DNA from 2 places in the Salinivibrio proteolyticus genome. Region 2 is predicted to be linked to the other one. Evidence: riboswitches for the same ligand, from Rfam matches in the RefSeq annotation. Region 2 holds a riboswitch; the other holds the start of a gene.

Region 1 (15,624 bases), 750 kb from region 2:
CATGGCCAAGGCGAGGCCTCCACGCAATCCTCCCCATGTGAGAATGCGCACAGCCCACGGGTTATATTCGCGAAAGCATCGGAAACCGAGATAGCAGGCTTTGACACTCAAATAGCGAGCCGCTAGCACTAAAGGCACGACACAACCCATTACAATCCAGTCCTCTTCATGAAAGGTGATTTGCAACAAGCTTAAGCCGATGAGCAAGAACAGTAAGCTGTTAAGAAATTCATCGACCAGTTCCCAGAAATGGTCGAGGTGATCTTCACTTTCTTTGGAAAAGCCAATAAAGCGGGTCCAGTTACCGATCATGATCCCGGAGACGACCATTGCCAGTGGTCCGGAAACATGCAGCATATCGGCGAGCACATAGCCAGCACTGGGAATGGCTAAAGTGAGCAACAGCTCCATGGAGTGATCGTTAGTGGCACAAATCAAACGGTGAAAGGCATAGCCTAAAACTAGGCCGTAACATATGCCGCCAATCGCTTCTTGCGCAAACAGCGACAGGGTGCCCGCCAAGGTTGGGTTTTGATGTCCGAATGCGAGGGTGAAAATAGTCACAAACACCACCAAGCCAAAACCATCGTTAAACAACGACTCGCCTTCGATTTGGGTGGTAATACGCATGGGGGCATGTAATTTTTTGACAATCGCAAGCACGGCAATGGGGTCCGTGGGTGAGATAAGGGCGCCGAAAAGTAAGCAGTAAATATAATCAAATTGTACCCCAATCAGTTGGAACACGCCCCACACACCAGATCCAACTAAAAACACGGAGAGCAGCGTCGCACCGAGTGCAAGAGTGGTGATTTCCCATTTTTGGTCTGAAAACGAAGGCAGTTTGACGCCCAACCCTCCAGCAAAAAGTAGAAAGCCAAGCACGCCCTCAAGGAGAAACTCCTCAAAATGAATATCCCCTAAGGTTTGCGCGGCAATCGCCTTTAGAGGCAGGGCTTGATACTGACCGGCAATCACTATCCCTAAAGACAGTAAAAGTGCACCCGCCGTGATTGCGATGGTGGTTTGGACGCGGCTAATTTTACTGTTAATAAACGCGATGATAATGGCGGCAGCGGCCATAAAGCTGAGGATAGCGTAGGTTGACATACATCATTCCTGATACGGCTAGGGAGTGGAAAAAAGAGTTACAAAATATTAATAGAAATCGCTTCCAAAACGAACAGCAGATTTGAAATAGATCAATATTAATTCATTTAAATAGACGTCTAGATTTCCATTTTCGCTGTGGTAGGATGAAATTATCGCAATGAGGAAGATGATAAGCGTAATGAGTATGGACCGACTGACACAGCAACTGCGCGAACGTATTTTGGTAATCGATGGTGGTATGGGCACCATGATTCAGGGGCTAGGGCTCAATGAGGCCGATTATCGTGGCGCGCGTTTCAAAGATTGGCACTGTGATGTAAAAGGTAACAATGACCTTCTGGTGCTGACTCAACCCGATAAAATCGCTGCCCTACATAGTGATTATCTGGCTGCGGGCGCGGACATTATTGAAACCAATACCTTTAACGCCACCCGAATCGCGATGGCCGATTACGACATGCAAGCGCTGAGTGCGGAAATCAACTTAGCGGCCGCTCGGCTTGCGCGTGAGGTTGCTGATACGTGGACGGCGAAAACGCCAACTAAACCCCGCTTTGTCGCGGGTGTGTTAGGGCCCACTAATCGAACGTGCTCAATTTCACCGGATGTGAATGACCCGGGCTTTCGCAATGTCAGTTTTGATCAGTTAGTCGACGTGTATGCTGAGTCTACCGAAGCCCTCATTGAGGGCGGTGTAGATATCATCATGTTGGAGACCATCTTTGATACCTTGAACGCCAAAGCCTGTGCGTTTGCGGTGGAGAAGGTCTTTGATACTCGTGGTTTGCGCCTGCCCATTATGATCTCCGGCACCATCACTGATGCATCTGGGCGTACCTTATCCGGACAAACCACCGCCGCTTTTTATCACTCGTTGCGTCATGTCGAGCCACTGTCTTTTGGCTTGAACTGCGCGCTCGGGCCGGCGGAATTGCGCCAATACGTTAAAGAGCTGAGCGACATTTGTGAGGGCTTTGTCTCTGTCCACCCGAACGCGGGGTTGCCCAACGCCTTTGGCGAATATGATCTCTCTCCTGAACAGATGGCGACACACATTGATGAGTGGGCGGCATCTGGCTTTATCAACTTGGTCGGTGGCTGTTGCGGGACCACCCCCGAACATATTCAAGCGATCAGTGATGTTGTTGCGACGCATCCTCCTCGCCCCTTGCCGGCTCATCCCGTCGCCTGTCGCTTATCTGGACTCGAGCCACTAACCATTAATGGCGATAGCTTGTTCGTTAATGTGGGTGAGCGCACCAATGTGACCGGCTCAGCACGCTTTAAACGTTTAATCGTTGAAGAGCAATATGACGAAGCGCTTGAAGTGGCATTGCAGCAAGTGGAAAACGGCGCCCAAATCATCGATATCAATATGGATGAGGGCATGTTGGATGCCGAAAAGGCCATGGTGCGATTTCTCAATCTTTGCGCGGCCGAGCCGGATATCGCCCGTGTGCCCGTGATGATTGACTCCTCCAAATGGGAGGTGATTGAAGCTGGCCTTAAGTGCATTCAAGGGAAAGGCATCGTCAACTCTATTTCGCTCAAAGAAGGAGAAGAAGCCTTTCTTCACCAAGCACGTTTAGTCCGTCGCTATGGTGCAGCGGTGATAGTGATGGCGTTTGATGAGCAAGGACAGGCCGATACTCAGGCACGAAAAGTAGAAATCTGTACGCGGGCCTATCATCTTCTGGTCGAGCAAGTCGGTTTTCCGCCGGAAGACATTATCTTCGATCCCAATATCTTTGCGGTTGCCACCGGCATTGATGAGCACAATAACTACGCGGTCGACTTCATCAACGCCGTGGCTGATATCAAGCAAACGTTACCGCATGCCATGATCTCTGGCGGTGTCTCAAATGTGTCGTTTTCGTTTCGAGGCAACAACCCCGTCCGTGAGGCTATTCATGCGGTGTTTTTGTATCACTGCATCAAAAATGGCATGGACATGGGGATCGTCAATGCGGGCCAGTTAGCCATCTATGATGATTTGCCTGAATCGCTGCGCTTGGCAGTAGAAGATGTGGTGCTCAACAAAGACGATGGTGCCACGGAGCGGTTATTGGAGATCGCCGACAGCTATCGTGATAGTGGTGAGAGCGAGGTCGCGGAAACCGCGGAGTGGCGTAGCTGGCCAGTAGAAAAGCGGCTGGAACATGCACTGGTCAAAGGCATTACAGAATTTATTGTTGAAGATACCGAGCTGGCTCGCGCGGCAGCGAGTAAACCCCTAGAAGTCATTGAAGGCCCGTTGATGGCGGGCATGAACGTGGTTGGGGACTTGTTTGGCGAAGGCAAGATGTTCCTGCCACAAGTGGTGAAGTCGGCTCGGGTGATGAAGCAAGCGGTGGCGTACCTTGAACCTTACATCAACGCTGAAAAGCAGCAAGGGCAGACTAATGGCAAGATCCTGCTTGCCACCGTCAAAGGCGATGTACACGACATTGGCAAAAACATTGTGGGCGTGGTGCTGCAGTGTAATAACTTTGAGATTATTGATCTTGGCGTGATGGTGCCGACCGATAAAATCCTGTCGGTGGCTCGAGAAGAAAACGTCGACATTATTGGTCTGTCGGGTCTGATCACCCCATCGTTAGATGAGATGGTGAACGTGGCGAAAGAGATGGAGCGACAAGGGTTTGATATTCCTCTGCTGATTGGCGGTGCGACCACCTCCAAAGCCCATACCGCGGTGAAAATTGAGCAGCATTACCATGCGCCCGTGGTCTATGTACCCAACGCGTCGCGTGCGGTTGGGGTGTGCTCCTCGTTATTATCCGAGACGCAGCGACCTGATTTTGTCGCGCGTTTGGCCAACGAGTATGACACTGTGCGTGAGCAGCATCAGCGTAAAGCGCCCCGCACGCCACCGGTGACCTTGGAGCAGGCTCGCGATAACAAGTGGCAAACGGATTGGGCAAACTATATGCCTCCGCAACCGGCGAAGCCGGGCATCCATGTTTACGATGATGTTTCGATAGCGACCTTACGTCAGTATATCGACTGGACGCCTTTCTTTATGACGTGGTCTCTCAGTGGCAAATTCCCCGCGATCTTGGATCACGAGCTGGTGGGGGAGGAAGCCCGTCGTTTGTATCAAGACGCCAATGCTTGGCTCGATCGTTTCGAGGCAGAAGGCTTGGTAGCGGCAAAAGGGGTGTGTGGCCTCTTTCCTGCCAATAGCGTGGATGATGATATTGAAGTGTATACCGACTCGTCACGAAAAACGGTGAGCACGATATTGAATCATTTGCGCCAGCAAACACAAAAGCCGCGTGGTGCGAACTATTGCTTGTCAGACTTTATTGCGCCGAAAAGCAGCGGTCAGCCGGATTGGGTTGGTGCATTTGCGGTGACAGGCGGTATTGGTGAGTATGCTTTGGCGGAAGAGTACAAAGCGAAAGGGGATGACTACAACGCGATCATGATCCAAGCGGTGGCGGATCGACTCGCAGAAGCCTTTGCGGAATATCTTCACCAGCAAATTCGGATCACCTTGTGGGGGTATGCGCCCGATGAGACGCTCGATAACGACGCCCTGATCCGCGAACAATACCAAGGGATCCGGCCAGCGCCAGGTTATGCCGCCTGTCCTGAACACAGTGAGAAAGGCAAGATTTGGCAATTGCTATCGGTAGAAGCGCATACGGGGATGACACTTACCGAAAGCTATGCCATGTGGCCGGGCGCGTCGGTTTCGGGTTGGTATTTTTCCCATCCAGAGTCACGTTACTTTGCGGTAGCGAAAATTCAAAACGATCAACGTGATAGCTACGCGGCACGTAAAGGCTGGTGTCTTGAGGAAGCTGAAAAGTGGCTAGGCCCTAATCTTAATGCCTAACCGAGAAAAGCCAGCGCACGCTGGCTTTTCTTTTGGGTTTTACTCAAAAAGCTGTGTATGTAAACGCTGCACCACCTCGGTGGCACTGTCGTCATCAACCACCATACAGACATTGTGATTACTCGCGCCATAACAAATCATGCGCAAGGTGGCGGTATCTAAGGCGTTAAATACCGGCGTCACCGCCCCCGGAGTATGACGCATCTCATTACCAATTAAGGCGACCACGGCCAAGTGTTGGCAAACGTCAACATGGCACAAGGTCGAGAGTTCCTCCAAGGCGGCATCAGGCAAACGGGGCACCTCACCTTGTGTATTGGTTTGATCGAGTGTCAAAGACACACTGACTTCGGAGGTAGTGATCAGATCGACGGAGATCTGATAGCGCGCTAGGATCGCGAAGACGTTGGCAAGAAAGCCATACGCTTGGAACATCGTCAAGCTGGTCAAGGTCACCATGGTTTGATTTCGGCGCAACGCAATGGCGCGGAATAGGGGGGATGATTCCGCGTGTTCTCGGATCCAAGTCCCGCCTTTTTCCGGCGCACAGGCCGCCCCGACAAAGACAGGAATATGCTGGCGTACCGCGGGTAATAGCGTGGACGGGTGGAGCACTTTGGCGCCAAACGTCGCCATCTCCGAAGCTTCACTAAAGCTGATCTCAGCAATAGGACGTGCTTTGGCAGCGAGGCGTGGGTCGGTAGTATAAATGCCCGGTACATCGGTCCAAATCGCCAAGCTTGTTGCCCCGAGCGCTTCGGCAAACAAAGCGGCACTGTAGTCGCTGCCTCCTCGGCCAAGAGTGGTCGTTCGTCCTTCTTTGTCGGCACCGATAAAGCCTTGGGTCACGAGAATGTGATTGTCTAGCTGCGCATTCAAGCGCTGACACTGTTGCTGAGTTAGGGCGATATCTGGAATAGCGTGACCAAATTGGCTATCCGTTTTCAAATATTCGCGGGCATCAATCCGAACTGCGGGCAGGCCAAGATGGACGAGCAAGCGAGTAAACAGGTGCGTAGAGGTAAGCTCGCCACAGGCAACCAAGGCATCGGTAAGCGCTTCGCTCGGGGCCTCACAGGCTTGCTCACTCAAGGAGATAATCTGCTGGTGGAGCGTTCGCACTGCTTCTTGGGTGTGATGACAAGCGGGCAAAGCTGCCAGTATTTGCTGGTGGATAGCGTCTATTGCATCCAGTGTGTTTTGGCGTAAGACATCGTTTTTTATGCCTTGGGCTAAGGCGACAAGATGGTTGGTGACGCCGGCACATGCGCTAATCACTACAAAACGGGTCTCAGGATGGCGCATAATCACTGCGGCACTTTGTTGCATGGCGGCAAAGGTGCCAACACTGGTGCCGCCAAATTTAGCGACTGAAATAGATGGTAACGGGTTCACGTCCTTTTCCCCTTTTGAGCTCGTGCTCATTGATTCAACATATTTAAAAGTCAGTGGGGAACATCAGAAGTCACGTCGCAAACGCGAGCAAAAAGGAAGAGCAAACGGCAGGCATTCTGCCAGAAGCGCTCCACCTGTCTGTCCAAATGGATGACAAGTGACAGCCTGAAGGATTCAGCCTTCATGGCCGGCGGCTCCTTACCCTGTCGGAACCCCCTCGGCATCGCCTCCCCTGATTATCACGCCTTGGAGTAGGGCTCCGCGTGATAACTGCCTGAGTGATGCACCTCTTCTGTATGTTCGGCCATGTGTTGATCCACATGGTGAGTGGTTACATTACGGGCGCTGGTGAGTGGTTGTCAACCGCCAATTGAGTTGCAAAGCGACGATCAGGCACCTATATCGCTGCTATCCGCCACCCGTTGAATATGCGCTCTAGCACGTAAGTTCGCAATGTGACAATGGGGCGATGAACACAAAGTATGCTATAACGGAAAGCGCAAATTTAGCAGACACAAGGATAGGTTATGGCAACTTCAATTTCCGATATCCGCTCATTTCAGCCGATAGAGCGCACCCTGATGGGCCCTGGCCCGTCTGATATTTCTCCGCAAGTGTTGCAGGCGTTGAGTCGTCCGACGTTGGGACATCTCGATCCCCTTTTTATTGCGATGATGGATGAGGTCAAACAGCTCTTACAATATGCCTTTCAGACCGAGAATCCGTTTACCATTGCGGTCTCTGCCCCCGGGAGTGCAGGAATGGAAGCGTGCTTCGTTAACCTTGTAGAGCCCGGTGATACCGTGATTGTCTGTCGCAATGGGGTGTTTGGCGACCGAATGCGAGAAAACGTTGAACGCTGTGGTGCACACGCGGTGATGGTTGACGATGCATGGGGCGAGCCTGTCAGCCCTGAAAAGGTGGAAGCGGCATTAAAAGCGCACCCAGAAGCTAGCATCGTCGCGTTTGTTCATGCTGAAACCTCCACGGGCGCTTGCTCAGATGCGCAAACACTGGCGACGCTGGCGCGCGAGCACGGCTGCCTTACAATTGTTGATGCCGTAACATCACTTGGCGGTGTACCCTTGAAAGTCGATGAATGGCAACTTGATGCGGTCTACTCTGGTAGTCAGAAATGCTTGTCATGCGTCCCGGGCCTATCGCCAGTCACCTTCTCGGCGCGTGCCGTTGAAAAAATGCAAGCGCGCACCCACAAGGTGCAAAGCTGGTTTCTCGATCAAAGCTTAGTGCTGGGCTATTGGAGCGGTGACGGCAAACGCAGTTATCACCATACTGCACCGGTCAATAGTCTGTATGCGTTACATGAATCATTGCTCAAGTTATATCAAGAGGGAATTGAGAACGCTTGGCAGCGTCATCGAACCATGCATCAACGCTTAAAAGCGGGGTTGGACGATTTAGGTATCCGCTTTGTGGTGGATGAGCCTTATCGCTTGCCGCAATTGAACGCGGTGTATATCCCGGATGGCGTCGATGATGGCGCGGTACGCCAACATTTGCTCAACACCTATAACCTCGAAATCGGTGCAGGCTTGGGCGATCTCGCTGGTAAGGCATGGCGAATTGGCTTAATGGGCTACAGTGCGCGTGAAGAAAACATCGCGCTATGCTTAAAAGCATTGGGCGACGCACTGCGCTAGGCGTACGTTATTCCGGCGGAGTGCGCATCGGTAAGGTGTGGCGAGTGGTCCACACCTTGGCGGCTTGCGGAAACAAATATCGCGCCTCTTGCTGAATATCGCGTGCCCGCTGCGTATCGCCAATTTGCAGTGCAATCTGGTAAGCATGCTGGTAGCCCGCAAACGTGGGGTGTTGTGCCACATGCTGCAGCCATAGGTTCAGGTGCTGGTGGCGCTCGGCATCCGACAGCGTCTCTAGGGTGTGCTGAAAGTGCTGTTCCGCGAGCCCTTGGGTGAGTTTGCTTTGCCACCATGGATGTTGCTGGTAGAGCGTAATACGCTGAGAGGTTAATAAAGAGTCACGCAGGTAGCGATTGGCTAAATACACCGATGATAGGCACAACAATCCCACCAAGATCATTACAGTGGCAATACTGCGTGTCGAGATACGCTGCCCATATTCGGCGGTAGAAAATGTGATTCGTTGGTATTTGCTGGTTAAATTATCCAGCCAGTACAGCCACATGAGCAGTAAAATACCGTTAAACCACTGCGTACCGCTGGCCGGATAGATAAGCAAGCCAGTGAGTGGCGGAAGCACGAGCGCAACGAGCATACGCCGCGTGCCAGAAGGGGCGCGGATAATGCGAAGCGCCAGTGGCAGTATCACCGCAAGATACGCCAGTGCTATCACAAGCCCACCTTCCAATAACCACAATGCTAGCGCGCTCGGCAATTTCACGGGGCCAGTGTGTCCCGGATGTGCCGCCGATGCGAGCAGTAGAGTAGTTTGTCCATGACCCATGCCAACGCCAAAAAAAGGCGTTTGTTGAAATTGCTGCCAGGCAAGCCACAGTACGCGTTTGTCTTGAGGCGTGAGCCATTGCCAGCTTTCTTGCCCGGTCAGTCCGAACACCGCGAGTAACGCACCGGCAGACATGGCGGCCAGCCACGCAAGATGCTGGCGCCGCGTCGCAAAGCGACTGAGGTAAACCTGTTGCAAGGCAATGGCGCAAAGGGCAAACAGGAGCAGTAGCGGTCGTCCTTGCATGGCAAGCACGGGCAGGATAACCACAGGCGTGAACACCAACACGCTTTGCGTTATCGGATGGCGGTAGCGGTTACTTGGCTCTCGGGCGAGCAGATAAGCCGCCAAACTTAGGCCGGTGAGTAATAACGCATGGGTCACGGCAGAGGGTAAATGCGGCACCCAATGTTCAAACTTAAAAGGCGCTATGCCCGGTGGCGATTGGTTGCCTAAGACGGAGAGGATGGCCAACCAAGAGGCAAGCATCAAAATGGCCAGTAGCTTTTGTCGCTGGGCATGATTAAAAATAAACTGCTGTAAGCTGGAGAAAAAACCGAAGCTGAGGACCAATGCGGCGATGGCATAGCCGCTATTTAGCGTTGCCGCTTGCGGATAAAGATATGGCACACTGGCACAGAGCGTGGCGGCCACTAACGCCCAAGTTAAGTGAGTGACGCGCCATGTGTGCTGTCGCCACACTTCCAGTCCGGCGAACCCCAATACCAAGCTAAGCGTGAGTAACGACAGAGCGGCAGCAGGATGGCGAATACCCACCAACGGCAAGTCGACCGAATACAATGGCAAACAGATCAGCCATAACGCCGCCAGTGCCCCTAAAAAGGGCACCGTAAGCGGTTTTCGTTTCACTCGGTGGGTGGGTAACGCCTGTGTCATTATCGCTCCAACATGGGCTTCAAGAAGTGGGCCGTATGGCTACCAACCACATTGACGATCTCTTCTGGCGTACCTTGAGCAATGATTTCACCGCCGCCGTTACCGCCTTCAGGTCCTAAATCGATGATCCAATCTGCGGTTTTAATCACATCTAGGTTATGCTCGATCACCACAATGGTGTTGCCCTGTTCGCGTAAGCGATGCAACACATTCAGCAACTGCTGAATATCATGGAAGTGCAAGCCGGTTGTCGGCTCATCAAGGATATATAGCGTTTTACCGGTATCGCGCTTAGATAGCTCACGGGCCAGTTTTACCCGCTGTGCTTCGCCGCCTGATAAGGTGGTGGCGGCTTGGCCTAGACGTATATAACTCAGACCGACATCCATCAACGTTTGTAGCTTACGCTTGATAGCGGGGACGGCGTCGAAAAATTCACGTGCGTCTTCGACGGTCATTTCCAAGACTTCATCGATAGTTTTGCCTTTATAGCGCACTTCGAGTGTTTCGCGGTTGTAGCGTTTCCCTTTACACACATCACAAGGCACATACACATCGGGCAAGAAGTGCATTTCTACTTTGATCACCCCATCGCCTTGGCAGGCTTCGCAGCGACCGCCGCGTACGTTAAAGCTAAAGCGACCCACTTTATACCCGCGTGCCCGAGCCTCTTGCGTGCCGGCGAAGAGCTCACGTATCGGCGTAAAGATCCCCGTATAGGTGGCTGGGTTTGAACGTGGAGTACGCCCAATGGGGCTTTGATCAATATCGATCACTTTGTCGAAATGTCCTAACCCGTCAATAGACTCGTAAGGCGCGGGTTCGGCGGTGGTGGCACCATTGAGTTGCTGGTGGGCCACTTTAAAGAAGGTATCGTTAATTAATGTCGACTTTCCTGACCCAGATACGCCGGTGACACAGGTGAATAAGCCTACGGGCAAGTGTAAATCGACATGTTTTAAGTTGTTCCCTGTTGCGCCTTTAAGCACCAACATTTTGTCGGGATCTCGAGGGCGACGGGTCTCTGGAACGGCAATCGCCTGCTTGCCGCTGAGGTACTGTCCGGTTAGCGAGTTGTCATTGTTGAGAATATCGTCGAGGCTGCCCTCGGCCACGATTTGTCCGCCGTGAGCACCAGCGCCTGGACCAATATCAATCACGTAGTCGGCGGCGCGAATGGCGTCTTCATCATGCTCGACCACAAGCACGGTGTTTCCGAGATCGCGTAAATGCTCCAGCGTATCGAGTAAGCGTGCGTTATCTCGTTGATGCAAACCAATGGAGGGTTCATCAAGCACGTACATTACTCCGACCAGGCCAGCCCCGATTTGACTCGCCAAGCGGATACGCTGTGCTTCCCCGCCAGAAAGCGTATCGGCGCTTCGTGACAAGTTAAGATAATTAAGCCCGACATTGACCAAAAAGCGTAATCTGTCATGGATCTCTTTCATCACTTTTTCGGCAATTTTGGCACGTTGACCCGATAAGGTCAGTTGTTCAAAAAAGTCGAGGGCTTGTTGAATGCTCAGCTCGCAAATTTCAGGTAAGTTGCGGCCATCAATAAAGACATGGCGTGCTTCCTGACGCAATCGTGACCCGCCACAGCTTGCACACGGTTTAGTCGCAATGTACTTAGCCAGCTCGTCACGTACCGCATTAGATTCGGTATCACGGTAGCGACGCTCCATATTGTTGAGGATCCCCTCAAATGGATGTTTGCGTACACGAATATCGCCCCGATCGTTGACGTATTTAAACTCGATCTCTTTCGGGCCTGAACCGTAAAGCAGAATGTCTTGAATGGTGCCAGACAGATCTTGCCACGGCAGCTCGAGATCAAAGTCGTAGTGATCAGCGAGTGAGCGTAGCATCTGAAAGTAGTAGAAATTGCGTCGATCCCAGCCTCGAATAGCCCCACCGGCGAGGCTGACCGCAGGGTTTTGAATAATCCGTTTAGGATCGAAGTACTGTTGTACGCCTAAGCCATCACAGGTGCCGCAAGCGCCAGCCGGATTATTAAAGGAAAACAGGCGTGGCTCTAACTCTTGCATGCTGTAACCGCAATGCGGGCAGGCAAAATTGGCAGAGAAGATCAGCTCTTCGCCGTCGCCATCCATCCAGCTGATCACCGCGCTGCCGCCGGTGAGCTCGAGGGCGGTTTCAAACGATTCCGCTAAGCGTTGCTGTTGATCTTCACGGACTTTAAAGCGATCTACCACCACTTCAATGGTGTGTTTTTTATGTAGTTCGAGTGTCGGTGGATCGGACAGATCGCAGACTTCGCCATTAATACGTGCGCGAATAAAGCCCTGTGCGGCAAGGTTTTCGAGAGTTTTAACGTGCTCGCCTTTGCGGTTTTTGATAATCGGGGCGAGCAACATCAGTTTGCTGCCCTCTGGTAGGGCAAGCACTTTATCGACCATTTGGCTAATCGTCTGAGCGGCCAAGGTCACATCATGGGTCGGACAGCGAGGCTCGCCGACCCGCGCATACAGCAAGCGTAAGTAATCGTACACTTCGGTGATGGTACCCACGGTTGAGCGCGGGTTATGCGAGGTTGATTTTTGCTCAATGGAGATAGCGGGGGACAAGCCTTCAATATGATCAACGTCGGGCTTTTCCATCAAAGAGAGGAACTGGCGCGCATAAGCCGACAAAGACTCAACATAGCGACGTTGTCCTTCTGCATACAAGGTATCAAAGGCTAAAGATGATTTTCCGGATCCAGAGAGCCCGGTGATGACAATCAACTTATCGCGGGGAATAGTTAGGTTGATGTTTTTGAGGTTGTGCGTACGCGCGCCTCTGACGTCGATATTATCCATTGTTATCCTACTTCTCAGTCAGCTCACTTATTGGTCACCGGTGCCCAGTATCGCACAGACGGCGCTGTGACCAAACAAAAAAGGCTGTATATTTACACAGCCTTTTGCCAAGGTGGAAAGTCCTTACGTCGAGACGCAACGCAGAGCGGGGGTTACGGGTTTTTAACCGTGGCTTCGTCTTTGTTTTTGCCGCCTAAGTAGAGGTTTTGATAGCAATGATTAGTGGCTTCGATAAAGCCTTCCACGCTGCCACAGTCAAAGCGCTCCCCTTTAAATTTATAGGCCAACACACATCCGGCTTGCGCTTGCTTGAGCAAGGCGTCAGTGATTTGCACTTCACCGTTTTTGCCCGGTGGTGTGTTTTCGAGCAGTTCAAAAATATCAGGGGTTAAAATATAACGGCCGATAATGGCTAAATTGCTCGGCGCTGTACCCGGGTCAGGTTTTTCCACCATGTTGTCTACGCGGAAAAGGTCGTCTTTGATCTCTTGCCCGGAAATAACCCCGTATTTATGGGTCTCATCTTCGGGTACTTCTTCCACCGCGACGATAGAACAGCGAAATTGTTTGTATAGCGCCACCATTTGTTTAAGCACGCCATGCCCCGGGTTGATACACAGGTCATCCGCCAGCACGACCGCAAATGCTTCATCACCCACCAGTTCACGACCGGTTAAAATGGCGTGTCCTAAGCCACGCATTTCATGTTGGCGAATATAGGTAAACGAGGCTTTTTCGATGGTGTTACGGATATCATCCAACAGCACTTCTTTGTTGGTGCCGCTGATCTGATGCTCCAGCTCATAGTTCTTATCGAAATGATCCATGATCGCATGCTTACCGCGACCCGTTACAATGCACATGCCGTGGATGTCTGCTTCAAGTGCTTCATCAACACCGTACTCAATCAATGGTTTATTGACGACAGGCATCATCTCTTTGGGCATGGACTTGGTCGCGGGTAGAAAGCGCGTACCATAACCGGCGGCGGGGAACAGACATTTGTTAATCATCTTGGATCCTTTATTCGTCACTGATGTGGCCATACAGGCCGCAGCGTGATTTACGTGAATGGCAATCAAATACACCATCCACAGCAATAGGTTGGGCATTATTTTGCTGGGCGACGCGCAGGGAAGCAAGCCGCGATCGCTCCAGTATAGCGAAACGCACGGCCTCACTCATCGCTCACCCAGACTCTGACGACATGAATATGCGTTAGTTCACACTCTTTACCCATGCTCACGCGAGACAGAGATAAGAGGCTGAGCAAACTTACGGGTAGTGGCGACTGAAAGCCGATACAAAGTCGGATAGCTTTGTTTGTGGCAAGGCATTGATTCCAGCCGCGCCTTCTCGCCCTCCGCCAGTGGCAAATTGTTGTGCGAGAGCCACTGCGCCTAGGGGACGGTTTAAGGGGGCGCGAATGCTAACCATCCAGTCTCCATCCGGTGTTGGCGTTAATACCGCGTGAGCTTTATCGGGCGATTGGTTGGCAAGCTGATTGCCGAACATGCCGCTGATACGCCGCGCCCAAGGCGCATTGGGTAGTAGATAGACGGCACCACCGGCATAGTCATACTCGGCAGTAAGTTGTTCTGCATGAGCACGATCGGTTTGGTATCCCTCCGCGAGCGCCATCACGATATCTGGATAGGCTTGCATAAAGTCGTCAGGCGTTTCAAATCCGGCAATGTGGCGATAAAGCACTGCAGGCGGCATAAGTAGATCATCCAAACTGGCACCATAACTGTTGTAGTTTAGATACACCCCTAAGCGCTGTAGGCGGTCGCGCGTGGCGGTATCGATCTCGCTTTGCTTCACTAGGGCGTCAGCACTGCGGTTCAGGTTGTCACCGTACGCGCCCACGAGCGCCCAATGACGATATTGGCCACCGAGTAGGGCGTCAATAATCAGTGCGGTACAGGTATTCGATGCAGTATGAATGTGCGCATCCAATAACGGCGAGGTCGGAAGCGGCCCACTGTCATGGTGGTCTGCATAAAAAACGCTGGCTCCCGCCTGCAATAAGGCCTCTAAGGCAGGACGATTTTTTGCCATCGAGATATCAAACACATTGACCTGTTCGGTCTCAACTGGGACGTGTTGCAACAACGCAATATCCCGCTTCACACCAGTGATAAGGGTGGTGTTTTGAGGATAAGCGAGGCGCCACTGTACCAGTGCGGTTAGCCCGTCGGCATCGCCATTAAAAACATCAAAGGCCATTTGCGACTTCCTTATTGCAAAAACGGCGCGAGTGCGCCGTTGGGATCGGGAGGATGTATTCGCGATTAATCATCGTAACTGTCAGGACCGAGTTCGAGCCCGACCGATCCGATTAACGATAAGTTGTTTTTCGCCCAAAAAACAGCTTGTACGCGATTTTTTACATTTATCTTTTTGAAAACATTATACAAATGCGATTTAACCGTGTGCTCGCTGACCGCAAGCGCATTGGCAATATCTTGATTCGATGCGCCTGTGACCAGATGCCGTAAGATTTCTTGCTCACGGTTGGTGAGCACGATGGCTTGTTCATCGATAGTTTGCTGATAATGCTGTTGATAGTAGTGAATCAGCGCAGCCATTTTGTGGCGGGGGAGCCAATATTCTCCCGAGAACATCTTCTCAACGCCGTAGCACAGATGGCTTAGCTCATCGTCTTTCTTAAATACCCCTTTAATAAAGGGCCAGCTTGCCAATTCCTTCGCGGTAAGATCATGGGCATTGAGGAGAGCAAACACATGCTGATCAGCATACGGTGTGAGTGCATGTTTAAGACGCTCGGTGGCGGTGTCGTCAAAGGCACTTAAATCAATCAGGACTAACCCAGAACGCTCGGTAAGCTTTTCGTGAATCGTATCTGGACTCACGAGTTCAACGGTGCCGCGGATTTCTTTTTCTAAACACGCGATCAATGCAGAGACAGACATGCTGGGCTGAGAGATGAGAAGCAGTGTGTAAGAATCGGACGTAGTTTCTGCCTTGCTCATAAAGTTCCTACTTATCTGACGTAAAGCGTGCTCACCGATGTGCGTATTATTGCATAATTCAGCGCAGAGAGGCGCTCACGCGGGGACTTTATTCAGTCTAAACTATTTT
Region 2 (15,624 bases):
TAAAACGGCTGCGGGTAAAGGTTAGCGACCAGCTCGACCCAAACTGGTTTTTACTTTACGATCAATACATCACCGCGCGTCATGCTGATGGCAATATGTACCCAGCTAAAGCGGAGGACTTTATTGCCTTCACCCATAGCGACTGGCTTCACCCCTGCTTTATTCATTTGTATGAGCCTAATAACGGTGAAGAGACCTTGGTTGCGATTGCCGTTACCGATGTGCTGAGTGACGGTTTAAGCGCCTTATACAGCTTTTTTGACCCGTTCCATCGTTTTTCATTAGGACGCGTCTGCATTCAAGCTCAACTTGAATATGCCAGCGCCGAGAAAAAATCGTGGCTTTATCTGGGCTATCAAATTGATGATTGTCCAGCCATGCGTTACAAAGCGGATTACTTCCCGCATCAACGCTTTATAAATCACCAATGGCGACCCTTTAGCTTGCCCATATCCACCGCTTAGTGGCTATTTTTTCTAGCAAGCTTGGCGTCAACAGGGTAAAATTCGCACCCGAACTTTACAGACTTTCAGAATAGAGGCATTATCTGTCGGTCAAAAAATTGGCTAAAACAGTAAGCCTAAGAGGATTCAATGGCAAAAGAAGACGTAATTGAAATGCAAGGTACCGTGCTAGACACGCTACCTAACACTATGTTCCGCGTTGAGCTAGAGAACGGTCACGTGGTGACTGCCCACATTTCAGGCAAGATGCGCAAAAACTATATCCGCATCCTGACCGGCGACAAAGTCACTGTTGAAATGACCCCTTACGATTTGTCGAAAGGTCGCATCGTTTTCCGTTCGCGTTAATCCTCATAACGCGATCAAAAAACCCGGCGCATGCGCCGGGTTTTGCTTATCAGACTTCTCCTACGCTCTATGCAGGTTCCATCTGGTCGCTGAATTGGAAATCCAAGCGGTTGTTTTTAAGCACAACACGCACTGTCCCACCGTTCACTAGGCAGCCAAACAACAGCTCGTTTGCCAACGGCTTTTTCAGGTTGTCTTGAATCACCCGGCCCATTGGACGCGCGCCCATGGCTTTGTCATAGCCCTCTTCGGCAAGCCAGCGCTTCGCTTCGGAGGTCACTTCCAGAGAGACCCCTTTCGCATCCAGCTGAGCTTGTAACTCAACAATAAACTTATCAACCACTTGCAGAATGACCGTTTCATCAAGGTGATTAAACCAAATGATGTTATCTAAACGGTTACGGAATTCCGGTGAGAACACCTTTTTGATTTCCGACATCGCATCGTGACTGTGATCTTGTTGAATCAAGCCAATGGACTTACGGACCGTCTCTGCCACACCGGCGTTGGTTGTCATGACCAAAATAACGTTACGGAAATCCGCTTTACGGCCGTTGTTATCGGTCAGCGTCCCGTTATCCATCACCTGTAACAACAAGTTGAACACGTCCGGATGCGCTTTTTCGATTTCGTCCAGTAACACCACCGAGTGTGGATGCTTGATCACTGCATCAGTTAACAACCCACCTTGGTCGTAACCCACGTAACCTGGAGGCGCACCAATCAGTCGACTCACAGTGTGGCGCTCCATATATTCGGACATATCAAAGCGCTGTAACTCGATTCCCATGGCACGTGCCAGTTGCACCGTGACTTCGGTTTTACCCACACCGGTTGGCCCTGCGAATAAGAACGAACCCACAGGCTTGTTTTCCTCGCCTAGCCCCGCTCGGCTCAGCTTGATCGCTTCCGACAACGCCGTAATCGCCTTGTCTTGACCGAACACCAGCATCTTCAGCTTATCTTCCAACGACTGAAGCACATCTTTGTCCGAGGACGACACTGATTTTTCTGGGATACGCGCCATCTTGGCAATCATCGACTCGACGTCCGCAACATTCACGGTTTTCTTACGCTTGCTCGCTGGCGCCATCCGACAACGCGCCCCAGCCTCATCAATCACATCAATCGCTTTATCTGGCAAATGACGTTCATTGATGTATTTAGCCGACAGTTCAACCGCCGCACGGATCGCCTTGTTGGTATAGCGAACTTCGTGGTGCGCTTCATATTTCGGCTTCAAGCCCATCAAAATCTTCGTGGTGTCATCGATAGACGGTTCAATGACATCGATTTTCTGGAAACGACGTGCCAAGGCACGCTCCTTCTCAAAGATGGAGCCATATTCTTGATAGGTTGTTGAGCCAATACAACGTAACTTCCCGCTGCTTAGCAATGGCTTAATCAAGTTTGCGGCATCAACTTGTCCACCACTCGCCGCCCCTGCACCGATAATGGTGTGGATTTCGTCGATAAAGAGTACGGCATGATCTTCTTTCTCAAGCTGCTTCAAGATGGACTTAAAGCGCTTCTCAAAATCGCCACGATATTTGGTACCCGCAAGAAGCGAGCCGATATCCAGCGAGTAAATCACGCAATCTTTGATGACATCAGGGACTTGCCCTTCTACGATTCTCCATGCGAGGCCTTCAGCGATAGCGGTTTTACCCACGCCGGCTTCGCCGACTAACAGCGGATTGTTCTTACGACGGCGGCATAGCACCTGAATGGTGCGTTCCAGCTCCTTGTCACGACCAATCAACGGATCAATGCCCCCGACCCGCGCGAGCTGATTCAGGTTGGTGGCAAAGTTTTCCAGTTTATCTTCACCGGGCTCGCCACTCGCCTCTTCAGCGCCCATGTCGCTACTCGGCAAATCGTCGTTGTCATCTTTCGTGGTGCCGTGAGAGATAAAATTCACCACGTCCAAGCGACTCACGTCGTTCTTTTTCAAAAGGTAAGCCGCGTGAGACTCTTGCTCGCTAAATATCGCGACCAATACGTTCGCACCACTCACTTCGCTGCGCCCTGACGATTGCACATGGAACACCGCGCGTTGCAGTACGCGCTGGAAACTCAATGTCGGTTGCGTTTCGCGTGATTCATCATCAACAGGGATAAGAGGGGTCGTTTGCTCAATAAACGCATCGAGCTCTTTACGCAGGCCATCTAGGTCTGCGCGGCAAGCTGTCAAGGCTTCTTGAGCGGCGGCGTTGTCAATTAACGCGAGAAGCAGGTGCTCCACCGTCATGAATTCGTGGCGCTTTTCACGCGCACGTGCAAAGGCTCCGTTGAGACTCGCTTCAAGTTCTTTATTCAGCATAAGGCACCTCCCTCAATAACCGCGCTAAAGCGTGCCGGAGAAATCATGCTTTCTCCATGGTGCACAGCAATGGATGACCATGCTCTTTGGCGTACATCATCACTTGTGCCACTTTTGTTTCCGCTACCTCTGCGGTGAATACACCGCAAACGGCTTTTCCTTCGTAGTGCACCGTCAGCATGACTTGCGTCGCTTTGTCCACGTCCATGGCAAAAAACGTCTGGAGCACTTCAATGACAAACTCCATCGGCGTGTAGTCATCGTTGTTCAGCACCACCTTATACATAGATGGCGGTTGTAGCTTCGTCTTCTCTGACGCTGCGATGTCAGCATCAGGGAGCGCCCACTCGTTCCAATTACTCATAACCACTTACAATGCATTGTTTGGGTGTCTAGGCTGTCGTTGTGGCGGGGCGTTGCTGCCATCCACTGATCCCGTCCACCTATCTTTAAAGTTAAGCCACAGATTGTATTCCAGCAACCCTTTCAATGCGAACAAAGTGTGTCTGTACAATTGTTAGTCACTTACTGATATATCTAGGGGTAAAAGTGCTAAAACGTTCACTGTTCAACAAAAACATCTCAGCCCCCACCATAAGAAGTGTACAAAAATAAAGACACTCGACGGCTATAAAGTGGAAATAACTGTGTTGATGGGATTGAAAAAGGGATTTTCGCTAAATCTATCTCAGTATTTAGACGTAAGAAATTATTCATAAACCAATAAAATTTATTACACCCGATGATTGCGATTTCATTCACGCCACTAGGTTATCCCATCTTGTATAGTGAGATAAATAACTCTAGATACAACACATAACTAGCTGAATTTATAACAATTAAGCGACATTTCACCTATAACAGATAGTCACGTACCGAGCATCCACAGTGAGAGGTGAGTCGATAGATTCATGAAAATGACATTATTGTTTTTTATGCATTTATTGTCAGGCTCTCACACTTTTCCGGATTACTATGAAAATGTTGTTATAAGTTATTATCGATACTTGACTGCCTAAAAGTATCTACTACAGTGGAAATTGTGGTAGATAAACTAACCACTTTTTGATCGCACGCTCACCATCTTGAGCAAATGCTGTCTGATGCGTGCTAGCGCAGAGGTCATGAGTGGGCACTTAGTTTATTGCAAGGTATGCAAAAGTTTGATGCAAGAGGGATGTTTCGCATGGAAACTGGTACAGTAAAATGGTTTAACAATGCCAAGGGATTCGGCTTTATTTGTCCTGAAGAAGGAGAAGGCGACGTTTTTGCGCATTACTCAACAATCCAAATGGATGGATACAGGACGTTGAAAGCGGGTCAAACCGTCAGCTACGAGGTTCAAGAAGGACCGAAAGGCTACCATGCGAGCCAAATCGTCCCCGTTGAACAAGAAGCAGCGAAATAACAACGCGTTATTCGCGACGGTTACAAAGGAAAAAGCGAGCGCATTGCGTTCGCTTTTTTTCGTACTCGGCGCGCTCTACCTTATAGAGACACTCGCCCATCGCAGGCCATGCTCATAGTAAGCCAAGAGCTTCCTTATAGTGCAACCGGCAAACCGACACATAACGCTCGTTACCACCGATCACAACTTGATCGCCATCAGCGATCGCATTGCCATTCGCATCTTGGCGGATCACTCGATTGGCTTTACGACCACAATGACAAACCGTTTTTAGTTCTACTAACTTATCCGCCCAAGCGAGTAAGTATTGAGAGCCTTCAAATAGCTCTCCTCGAAAGTCTGTGCGTAATCCATAACACAACACAGGAATACGCAATTTATCGACCACATCAGTTAACTCAAGCACTTGCTGCTTGGTGAGAAACTGGCTCTCATCCAGTAACAGGCAGTCTACTTTTTCGTGTTCTTGAATGGCTGAAACATGTTCGAATAAATTGGTTTCATTGTGGTATAGGTGCGCCTCTGTCTCTAAACCAATTCGTGAGCTAATTTTTCCCTGACCATATCGGTCATCGATTGCCGCTGTATATAACAGGGGCTGCATGCCTCGTTCTTGATAATTAAAGGCTGATTGCAAAAGTGTTGTCGACTTACCGGCATTCATTGCGGAGTAATAAAAATAAAGCTGCGCCATTGTTATCTCGGATTATTCGGTCATCAGGCTTAAAATCAATCCAGCATGCTACCGGATCTCATCAAAAAGGAAAGCCCCGACCAGCGGGGCTTTGCGCTCAATCCTATTATGAGGTAGTTACGAGCGAGATTAGGCCATGGCTTTGCACGGGCGCTTTTTCAGCCACAGTAGCGCAAAACAAAGCGCGACAAAGGCCAGTGTCGTGGCGGCAAATGCCAACCATAGTGATGCGGTAACGCCAAGGACCAAAAAGCCAACCGCGGACACCAGAGCGCCACCAATCGCATAAGGCAACTGTGTCGAGACATGATCAATATGCCCACAGCGTGCCCCTGTGGATGACAAGATGGTGGTATCTGAGATCGGTGAGCAATGGTCACCAAACACCGCACCGGCTAATACCGCCGACAGCATAGGTAACATCAAGGAAATTTCCGTCGCCGCAGCCAGATCGCCCGCGATCGGTAGCATGATACCAAAGGTTCCCCATGAGGTGCCGGTCGCAAATGCCATCACTGCCGCGAGTGAAAAGAGCACAACAGGGAGTAGCTCAGATGGCATATTGCCCTGCACCAATGAAGACAGATATTTACCCGTTTGCAAGTCGCCGATGATATGGCCAATAGACCATGCAAACAGCAGAATAAGAATGGCCCCAAACATGGATTTCGCCCCGACCCATAAGGTTTTGCTGATCGCAGGCGCACCAATCCCTTGTTTGATCGTCATGGCTAAAGCAACGATAAGTCCAGCTGCGCCTCCCATCAGAAGGGACATGCCTACATCAGTATTCTCAAACGCGCCGAGTACTGAGAAGGATACATCGTCACCCGCTAACGCTTGTGCGCCGGTGTAGAGCATCGCACTGATGGTCGCCACAACGAGGACCACAATCGGTAACACCAGATCAGAAACCGTGCCGTGCTCGCTTTCTTCAATCCCAAGATCGTCACAAAGATCGGCACAATTGTCGCTTTCATCCCCTAAGCGACTGCCTTTTTTTGCTTGGTATTCAAATTGACGCATAGGGCCAATATCAAGCTGAAACCAAATCACTGCAAAAACCAGCAGAAGCGCAAAGATTGCATAGAAGTTCATCGGGATCATGGTGACAAAGGCGCCGAGCGGCGTGTAATCTGTCACCCCATGTGCGACTAAAATCGAGCCGATGACGGTAATGATATAAGCGCCCCAGCTCGAAGCGGGGGTAATAACACACATAGGTGCGGCGGTCGAATCGAGAATATACGCCAGCTTGGCTCGAGACACATGGAAGCGATCGGTCACAGGGCGCGAAACAGCCCCCACCGCCAAGCTATTAAAATAGTCATCTACGAAAATAAATACGCCCAAGAAAGCCGCCAGTAGCTTTGCTCCTCGTTTGCTTTTAATTCGGCTCTGTGCCCAATTTGCAAACGCTCGTGTTCCTCCAGAGAGGGACAATAAAGCGGTGATCATTCCCAGCAATACTAGGAAAGCAAGAATACTCATATTCCAGCTATTAATGCTGCCGTCAGCCACAAATAGGCCGGCAACCACATCAAAAAGGTATTGCGCCGATGTCCCTAGGGAAAAGTCAGCGAGTAGCAAGGTACCGAGTACAATCCCCATGCCTAGCGACAACAGCACGCGACGTGTTGCAATGGCAAGGCCCAAAGCCAGCAAGGGTGGAAGTAACGATAAAGCGGATGAAGAAAAGTCTGTTAAGTTCATGATCTCAATATCAACCAATTGGTTGGAGATCTACTGCAGAAACGAAGACTGGTAAGGCGTGGTAACACACAGCAAACAACTTGCCTCCTACAGTAGCGCTCCATAGTGTGTCCTAATTACTATGGCAGTGCTGCCCCTATTCGGTAACAGCCCCAGCACAGTCGGCATGATGGCCTTACTGGCTTCGGCGTTGGCTCCTTTCATGTGCGGTCACTGGCATCACCCTCGTGCACACTACTTATAAACAACGCACCTCTACGTTAAGAGTGGAGCATTCTACACAAGATGTTCACTATCGCAACTGTTCACGCACAAAAAGCCACCACTTAAAACGTCACACTATCAAGTGTCGATGAAATCAGTCGCAACCACTCAAAATTTGGGCATATTTAAAAAAACACCCTTAAATATGGGTAACAAATATTGCGAACAGAAAATAAATAATGAAAAATAGGCACTAATTATTTTATGTAATATTGTATATTTCACTTATACTGTTACCATCCGTTCAATTAACATATAAATCAAATAGGAACCCAATAATGTCTGATGCAATGAAAGCGTTACTTAACCTACGCAGCTTACGTGCTGTCGCAAAAGAAATGACCGCCGAGCAACTTAAAGAAGCGTTAGAAAAGCTACAAACCGTCGTTGAAGAACGTGAAGAGATTGAGCGTCAAGCGCAAGAAGAAGAAAAAGCACGCCTAGCGAAACTGGAAAAATACCGTGAGATGTTAATCGCCGATGGTATTGAACCTGATGAACTCATGAAATTATTAGGTGGTGCAAGCAAGTCTAAATCAACAGGCAAGCGCGCGGCACGCCCTGCTAAATATCAATACACTGATAGCGACGGCTCGGTAAAAACATGGACCGGTCAAGGTCGTATGCCGAAAGTGATCCGTGAAGCAACCGAAAATGGTAGTGCGAAATTAGAAGACTTCTTGATCCCTGGCCAACAAGCCTAAGTGTTGCACATGAAGATAAAAAAAAGAGGCCGGACGGCCTCTTTTTTTTATCTGATTCGTAGAATCTCTATCATCACCCATTAACCAAACTTTATCCGGTCTGCCAAATGACTGACCGCTAACGCAAAGTAGTGTGAACGGTTCCATTTCAACAAGCTTTGATAGTTGTTATAAACCAAATAAGCTCGTCCAAGTTCATCATCAGGCTGAATCAACCAAGCTTGAATATCGACATTCGGCAACGCTTGGCCATTAAGACGCGTTACACCCAGTGCTTGCCATTGATTTAATGACAGCGCCTTATTACTTTCGACACCAAGTTTATTCCTATCTATATGCTTTGGTAATTTAACTTGGCGTCCCCATGTGTACGTATCGTCCCAGCCAGCTTGTTTTAGATAGTTCGCCGCAGAAGCAAAGACATCAGCTTCCGTTTGCCAAATATCTTTTTTACCATCTTGGTTCCCATCAACCGCATAATGAAGGAAAGACGTCGGCATAAACTGGCTTTGCCCCATTGCACCGGCCCATGAACCTTTCATGTTTTCAGGCGCAATATGCCCTTCTTGCAATATGGTCAGTGCTGCCATTGTTTGTTGGCGGAAAAAGGTTTCTCGACGCCCATCATAAGCCAATGTGGCCAGTGCTTCGATAACATTGTAGTTGCCTTGCAGTTTGCCAAAATTACTTTCCACGCCCCACAAGGCTACAATGAAACGAGGCTGAACCTGATATTCCTCACCGACTTTTTTTAGCGCCGCATAATGTTTTTTATACAGCGCTTTCGCCTGATCGACTTTCCAATCAGGTACGGCGCGGGGAATGTATTCATCCAAGGTTAAACGCCGCTCAGGTTGATTTCGATCGGCACTGACCGCCCGTTCATGATACTCAATGCCAGCAAACGCGCGTGCCAGTATATCGTCATCAATCCCTGCTTGACGCGCTTCCTCTTTCAATGATTCGACGTACTGATCAAACCCTTCTTTTGCAAATAGCGGCCCCGAGGTAAAAACTGAGGCTGCAACCAATGCTGAAATCAAACCTTTGCGCATACGCTTCCCTAATTACAATTTTTCATTCTTGTTTCGGATAGCCTGCAACGCCGCATCCGGTGGCGGTGGTAATTGTAGAAAGAACCCTTCGTTTTGCAGACTTTGTTTCACTTTCTCAATATCAACAACCGCAAGTTTTTCTCGCTTACCGAGATCAATCATCATGGCAAACTCTGGTTGTCCAAAACTGTTCATTAATGCTTCTGGCACATCATCGAATTTATCTCTCCCCGGTACATAAAGATAGGTGCCTTCTTTCTTTTTGCTACGATAAATTGCGCAATACATCTCAATGTCCTCATCAGCATGCCATAACGATGGCGAAATAGTGTCATCGACGAGTTAAGGTTTGTTAGGCTTTGCCGCAAAATGTGTCACACAATGCTCACTAAACGCGGCTCACATCGCGCACCATGACAAGAAATCGCCAAAATTAGGGGGCAATGTCCGCCGAATATCAAACCCTGCTTGCCGCATCGATGCTGTGAATATACCATGCTATCCAACGTCTGATAATGCGCGTCTGACTCGCGTTTCAACGATATAACCGGAATCAAACAACATGCACAAACACCCGGAGTTGAAAGGCTCAACTTTTACTTTGTCTGTTCTTCATCTTGTGGATGACAATTTTACTGAAGCGGCCGCCATTTTGGCTGATAAGGTTTCCCAAGCCCCCGCATTTTTTGAAGGCGCGCCTGTGGTGGCGGATGTCAGCCGTTTAAAGCTATGCCCAGATCTCACCGCTTTAAAGCACTGTTTAAGTGAAACTGGGATGATTTTAGTCGGCCTTACTGGCGTCACGCATAACGATACCCGCCAGCAAGCCAAATCGGTGGGGCTTGCGGTACTCAAATCGAGCAAGCAATCTCGTGTTGCCGATCCGATTCAAACCCCCACTAAAGTGGTCACGAATCCCGTGCGCTCGGGACAGCAAATCTATGCCAAAAATGCTGACTTGGTGGTATTGAATCATGTCAGTGCCGGGGCGGAAGTCATTGCTGATGGCAGTATTCATATTTACGGCGTGCTGCGCGGCAGAGCCATTGCCGGCGCCAGCGGCCAGCAGCAAGCGCGTATTTATTGCCAGAATTTACAATCAGAATTATTGTCAGTAGCCGGTAGCTACTGGCTAAGCGACAAAATTCCATCTGAGTTTATTGAGCGCCCCGTCATGGTCTCGCTCAATCAAGAAAGCTTACAAATAGACCCCCTCACGCTATAACAGAATAAGGACGAGGAATGGCACGAATTATTGTAATTACCTCCGGTAAAGGCGGTGTTGGTAAAACCACGTCGAGTGCAGCACTCGCGACGGGACTCGCCATGGCTGGCAAAAAAACCGCAGTGATTGATTTTGATATTGGTCTTCGTAATCTCGATTTAATTATGGGATGTGAGCGCCGCGTGGTGTATGACTTTGTCAACGTGATCAACGGCGAAGCCAACCTTAATCAAGCACTGATCAAAGACAAACGGGTTGAAAATCTATTTATTCTTCCAGCCTCACAAACTCGTGATAAAGATGCGCTCACCAAAGAGGGCGTCGAGCGGGTGTTAAAAGAGATGGATGAGCTTGGGTTTGAATACATCATCTGCGATTCGCCTGCGGGTATCGAAGCTGGCGCCCTCATGGCCCTGTATTTTGCCGACGAAGCCATCGTCACGACCAACCCTGAAGTCTCTTCGGTGCGCGACTCTGATCGCATTCTGGGCATTCTCGATTCAAAATCTCGCCGCGCCGAAAACGGTGAGGAACCGGTTAAGCACCACTTGCTCTTAACCCGTTATAACCCAAGCCGCGTGACCAACGGCGAGATGCTCAGCGTGTCGGATGTTGAGGAGATCTTACGTATCCCACTGTTAGGGGTCATCCCAGAAAGCCAGTCAGTACTGCATGCCTCAAACAAAGGCGAGCCTGTGGTTCTCGATCAAGAATCGGATGCGGGACAAGCGTATGAAGATGCCATTGCAAGATTGCTTGGCGAAGAGCGCCCATTCCGCTTTATTGAGGAAGAGCGCAAAGGTTTTCTAAAACGCTTATTTGGAGGCTAATGTGGCATTGCTAGAGTTCTTTCGGCCAGCCAAGAAAAAATCCGCCAACATTGCAAAAGAGCGCCTGCAAATCATTGTTGCGGAGCGACGCAGTGCAGATAGCCCTGCCCCAACCTATTTGCCACAGCTCAAGCAGGATATCTTAGATGTGATCCGTAAATATGTGGATATCGGTCCCGAGCAAGTCTCCGTGAGCCTCGAGCAAGGGGACGACGATCTTTCCGTCTTAGAGTTAAATGTGACTTTGCCGGAAGAAGGGAAAGAGAGCTAAAGCGTGAGCCTCGTTCGCTGATTGTAGAAAAGCGGTGCTGAGCACCGCTTTTTTAATGCGTCACTGGCGCACTGGGAATCATCGCTATCAGGCGCTTGCCAATCAGAGTATACCGCCACCCTTGTGCGAGATCTGGGCGTTTATCCTCCGCTTTATGCTCTCGCCATACCCAACTGATCAACTGATTCAATTGCTTCTTTGAGCCAATAAACTCTGGTACAAAACCCAGCTCATCCGCACACTGTTGAACGCTTTCTTTGAGCGTCTTAATCACGGCTTTGTAACCCGGCTCATCGACTAAACGCGTGATGGGTTGTGGCCACTTCGCTTTAGGAAGCTTCTCAGCTTGCTTCGCCAGCGTGATCAAAGTTTGGGCATGATAGCGAATCTCAAATTTATCAAAATCATGCGCTTGCATTTGCTCAACGCTACGAATTCCAAATCGCGCCATTTTCCAAAGGTGAAGCTCTTTCACAATAAAATTAAGCGCAATATCGCGACGTCGTGCCTCTTTCGCGCGCCACTTTGCAAGCGATTGGAGCACCGCTAATTGATTCGGCTGCAGCTGCCACGCGTATTTAATATCAAGATATGCCAGCGAATCCTCTTTGGGTTGGCGCTTTTTGTCACATAAGCGGATACATTCTTCTTGCAACGCCGCTTGCCACTGTGTTTTTGCCAAGGCTTTCTCAAGCGCTTGGTACAGAGGCATCAAATAATACACATCCGCCGCCGCATAATGCTTTTGCTTATCGGTTAGTGGGCGCGCACACCAATCAGTGCGTGATTCGCCTTTATCAAGCGCCACTCCCACATAGGTATTCACCAAACTCGCAAACCCTTCTGATACACCGTGCCCTAAAAAAGCAGCCATCAGCTGAGTATCAACCATAGGGGTGGGTAAGGTACCAGCATAGTGTTGGAACACATCCAAGTCTTCACTACTGGCATGCAATACTTTGGTGACATTGGTGTCAACCAGCAATGCCCACAATGGGGAAAGATCCTCGATTTCAATCGGATCGATGAGTACAAGTTGCTCACCATCATACAATTGCACCAACCCAAGTTGCGCGTAAAACGTACGGGTACGCACAAATTCGGTATCGACCATCACAGCAGGTTTCTGGCGCATTTTTGCGCATACGTCGACAAGTTGTTGATGTGATGTGATTTGTTGATAATTCACAAGTTAGCCTATAAAGAAAATGCCGGCAATGCCGGCATTTCGTGATTCGTTACGCTCCAGTTTACCCTTTTCGCGGGCAGCGCGCATCAAGCAGAAGCTTTTTGCGGCGCCTTAGGGGCTTCATCGCGTAACTCACGGCGCAAGATTTTACCTACATTGGTTTTCGGTAGCTCATCGCGGAATTCAACCACGCGAGGCACTTTATAACCGGTCAAATGCTTACGGCAGTGCGCTATCAGATCATCACGGGTCAGCGACGGATCCTTTTTCACCACACAAATCTTAACGACTTCGCCTGAGTTTTCGTCTGGCTGACCAATCGCGGCGACTTCCAATACCTTATCATGCAGGGCGACCACATCTTCCACTTCATTGGGATAGACGTTAAAGCCTGATACAAGGATCATATCTTTTTTACGATCGACAATGTGTAAGAAGCCGTTATCATCAAACTGCACCACATCACCGGTTGCCAACCAACCGTCTTCATCGATACTTTCACGCGTCGCCTCTGGTCGGTTCCAATAACCTTGCATCACTTGCGGACCACGCACCAACAATTCGCCCGGTTGGTTATCGGCGACATCTTCACGATTCTCATCCACAATACGGACTTCCGTAGATGGGACGGGCAAACCGATCGACCCGTTGTAATCACGCAAATCATAAGGGTACGCCGCCACAAGCGGTGAGCACTCGGTTAAGCCATAGCCTTCTAGGAGGTGCTTACCGGTCAGTTTTTTCCAGCTTTCTGCGACAGCGCGTTGTACCGCCATGCCGCCACCAACAGTAAGGCGTAAGTTGGAAAAATCTAACTCATGAAAATCTTCGTTGTGTAGCAAAGCGTTAAAGAGGGTATTCACCCCTGTAATCGCCGTAAATGGATATTTTTGTAGCTCTTTGATAAAGCCCGGAATATCACGCGGGTTGGTGATCAACAGGTTCTGTCCACCCATTTCAATAAACAGCAGGCAGTTTACGGTTAGCGCAAACACGTGATAAAGCGGTAGCGCGGTCACTACCAACTCTTCGCCCACGTTTAGCACCGGTTGATAAGTGCCTTTCGCTTGGTAGACGTTGGCCAACATGTTGCGGTGCGTCAAGATAGCGCCTTTCGCCAATCCAGTGGTACCACCCGTGTACTGGAGGAAAGCGACATCATCACCTTTTAAGAAAGGTTTTACATACTGCATACGGCGGCCACGGCGGAGCGCATTACGCATCGACGTTGCGTCCGGCAAATGGTATTTCGGTACCATTTTCTTGACGTACTTGACCACAAAGTTCACTAACGTGCCTTTCGCACGAGGGAGCTGGTCCCCTAAACTCGTAAGGATCACGTGCTTAACGGGTGTATTCTCCACCACCTTTTCCAAGGTGTGAGCAAAATTGCTGACAATCACAATCGCTTTCGCACCTGAGTCAGTCAACTGGTGCTCCAACTCTCGTGGCGTATATAAAGGGTTGACGTTAACCGCCACACAGCCCGCTCGCAAAATACCGAACAACGCAATTGGATACTGCAGCAAATTCGGCATCATGATCGCCACACGATCGCCTTTTTGTAATTTCAGCTCGTTTTGCAGGTACGCCGCAAATGCGCGGCTACGCTCTTCGAGCTTACGGAAGGTCATGACCTGGCCCATGTTAATAAAGGCTGTTTGGTCAGCGAACTTTTGCACTGAGTGTTCAAACATCTCAATCAAAGAGCGATGGGCATCTGGATCTATTTCCGCCGGCACATCCGACGGGTAACGATTAAGCCAAACCTTTTCCACTGGCTTTCTCCTATGTTTTAGCTTGCAGGCTATACTGCCCGCTTCGATCGACGCGAGATTCTATTCAAACAGGTGTTTAACCCGTCCACCATAGCGTTAACATTATTTTTACACGAGCATTTTAAGTGCGCGTTTGAATTTTGGTCACAAAATCTGTTACCCACGATGCAGCCTGTTGCGGTTGTTGAAGGTGACAGTGATGCGTACCCGGCAGGTCCACCACCTGTAATTGGCGAAACCCATGCATCCGTTGCTGAGCATCCTGCGAACGCAATGCAGGATAGCCATACGTTCCTCGAATGGCGAGAGCAGGACAGTGAATTGCCCGGATAATCGATTCACAATGCGCGGGCGACATCCGGTAAAGCGCATCCCCGCGCAAATGAGGATCGTGTCGCCAAGTGATACCTTGAGGAGTCTCCATCAATCCGCGAGCGACTAATGGCAAAAGCGGTTCAGCCGCCACTTTATTGATGGACGCGCGTAATTGTAGCGCCTGAAATGCAGAATCAAAGTAGCGTTGGCGCTTTTGACGCTGCTTTAAGCGTTGATCAAGACTTTTCGCCAATCGGTTGGTTATCTGTTGAGCAGGTTCAGCCATCGGGCCGAGCGCTTCTATCATTACCAGTGCAGCAATGCGGTCTGGAAAAGCAGCGGCATAGCAACTCGCCACCAGCCCACCGAGTGAGTGGCCAACCAAGATCAGTGGGCCGGAGAAGCGCTGTTGATGGAGCACTTGGTGTAAATCATCCAAGTAGTCGTAGAAGGGGTAGTAGTAGTCGCCCAGTTTATGTTCTGACAGACCGTGTCCGGGCCAATCAAACAATAATAATCCCCACTCGCGGGGTAAATAAGGCACCAGAGCATGAAAACTGGCTAGGTTATCTTGCCAGCCGTGAAGCATGACCAAAGTAGGCGCACCGATTGCCGCTGGACGGGCAGCTCCCGTGACACGCGTTGAGGCCAGTGAGAGCGTGAGTGGTTCCAATCCGCTCGACAGGCCGATCATCGCTGGATTTGCCTGAAGTGCCTCATCAAGTTGCGCCGACAGTGGAGAATGCATCATTGGTTAGGGTAAAGTGATCACGCTTTGTACTCGCCCAGTCCCGACGCCTACCCGAACGCGCGAGCAATATAGTCCATAACAATAAGGGCGATCGTCATCGATAACCTTTTGCTCAATGTTCCACAGCTGGTGCCCTTTGACTGACAATACAGGGTAGGCATATTCATAGTCCCCGACTTTACCCATTTGCTGTTCAACAAATTCACCCAGCACCGTAATAGGACGCCCTTTCGCATAGTCTGCAGGATCGACAAAACCGCTAAAAACCGCTTTAAATCGACCCAGTGACGAC

Evidence for each region. A riboswitch is a leader RNA that binds a small molecule or an ion and turns the genes downstream of it on or off. The one in region 2 is predicted to bind lysine.
Region 1: linked by a shared signal. The riboswitch ahead of lysC (lysine-sensitive aspartokinase 3) and the one ahead of N7E60_RS05260 (Na+/H+ antiporter NhaC family protein) in region 2 are both predicted to bind lysine.

Annotation. Positions count from the first base shown of each region.
Region 1 is NZ_CP114584.1:330,187-345,810, forward strand. It holds gene N7E60_RS01680 (cation:proton antiporter) at 1-1,110, opposite strand, end outside; gene metH (methionine synthase) at 1,292-4,957, shown strand; gene lysC (lysine-sensitive aspartokinase 3) at 4,997-6,382, opposite strand; lysine riboswitch at 6,468-6,652, opposite strand; gene N7E60_RS01695 (pyridoxal-phosphate-dependent aminotransferase family protein) at 6,880-8,013, shown strand; gene N7E60_RS01700 (Wzy polymerase domain-containing protein) at 8,021-9,694, opposite strand; gene uvrA (excinuclease ABC subunit UvrA) at 9,694-12,519, opposite strand; gene galU (UTP--glucose-1-phosphate uridylyltransferase GalU) at 12,672-13,532, opposite strand; gene N7E60_RS01715 (DHH family phosphoesterase) at 13,795-14,748, opposite strand; gene N7E60_RS01720 (LuxR C-terminal-related transcriptional regulator) at 14,814-15,515, opposite strand.
Region 2 is NZ_CP114584.1:1,080,103-1,095,726, reverse strand. It holds gene N7E60_RS05290 (arginyltransferase) at 1-464, shown strand, start outside; gene infA (translation initiation factor IF-1) at 594-812, shown strand; gene clpA (ATP-dependent Clp protease ATP-binding subunit ClpA) at 880-3,135, opposite strand; gene clpS (ATP-dependent Clp protease adapter ClpS) at 3,179-3,499, opposite strand; gene cspD (cold shock domain-containing protein CspD) at 4,322-4,543, shown strand; gene N7E60_RS05265 (thymidine kinase) at 4,656-5,237, opposite strand; gene N7E60_RS05260 (Na+/H+ antiporter NhaC family protein) at 5,367-6,950, opposite strand; lysine riboswitch at 7,036-7,216, opposite strand; gene N7E60_RS05255 (H-NS family histone-like protein) at 7,493-7,918, shown strand; gene N7E60_RS05250 (lytic murein transglycosylase) at 7,999-8,973, opposite strand; gene N7E60_RS05245 (YcgL domain-containing protein) at 8,986-9,261, opposite strand; gene minC (septum site-determining protein MinC) at 9,536-10,198, shown strand; gene minD (septum site-determining protein MinD) at 10,216-11,028, shown strand; gene minE (cell division topological specificity factor MinE) at 11,030-11,299, shown strand; gene rnd (ribonuclease D) at 11,352-12,488, opposite strand; gene fadD (long-chain-fatty-acid--CoA ligase FadD) at 12,575-14,266, opposite strand; gene N7E60_RS05215 (alpha/beta fold hydrolase) at 14,388-15,332, opposite strand; gene N7E60_RS05210 (Slp family lipoprotein) at 15,336-15,624, opposite strand, start outside.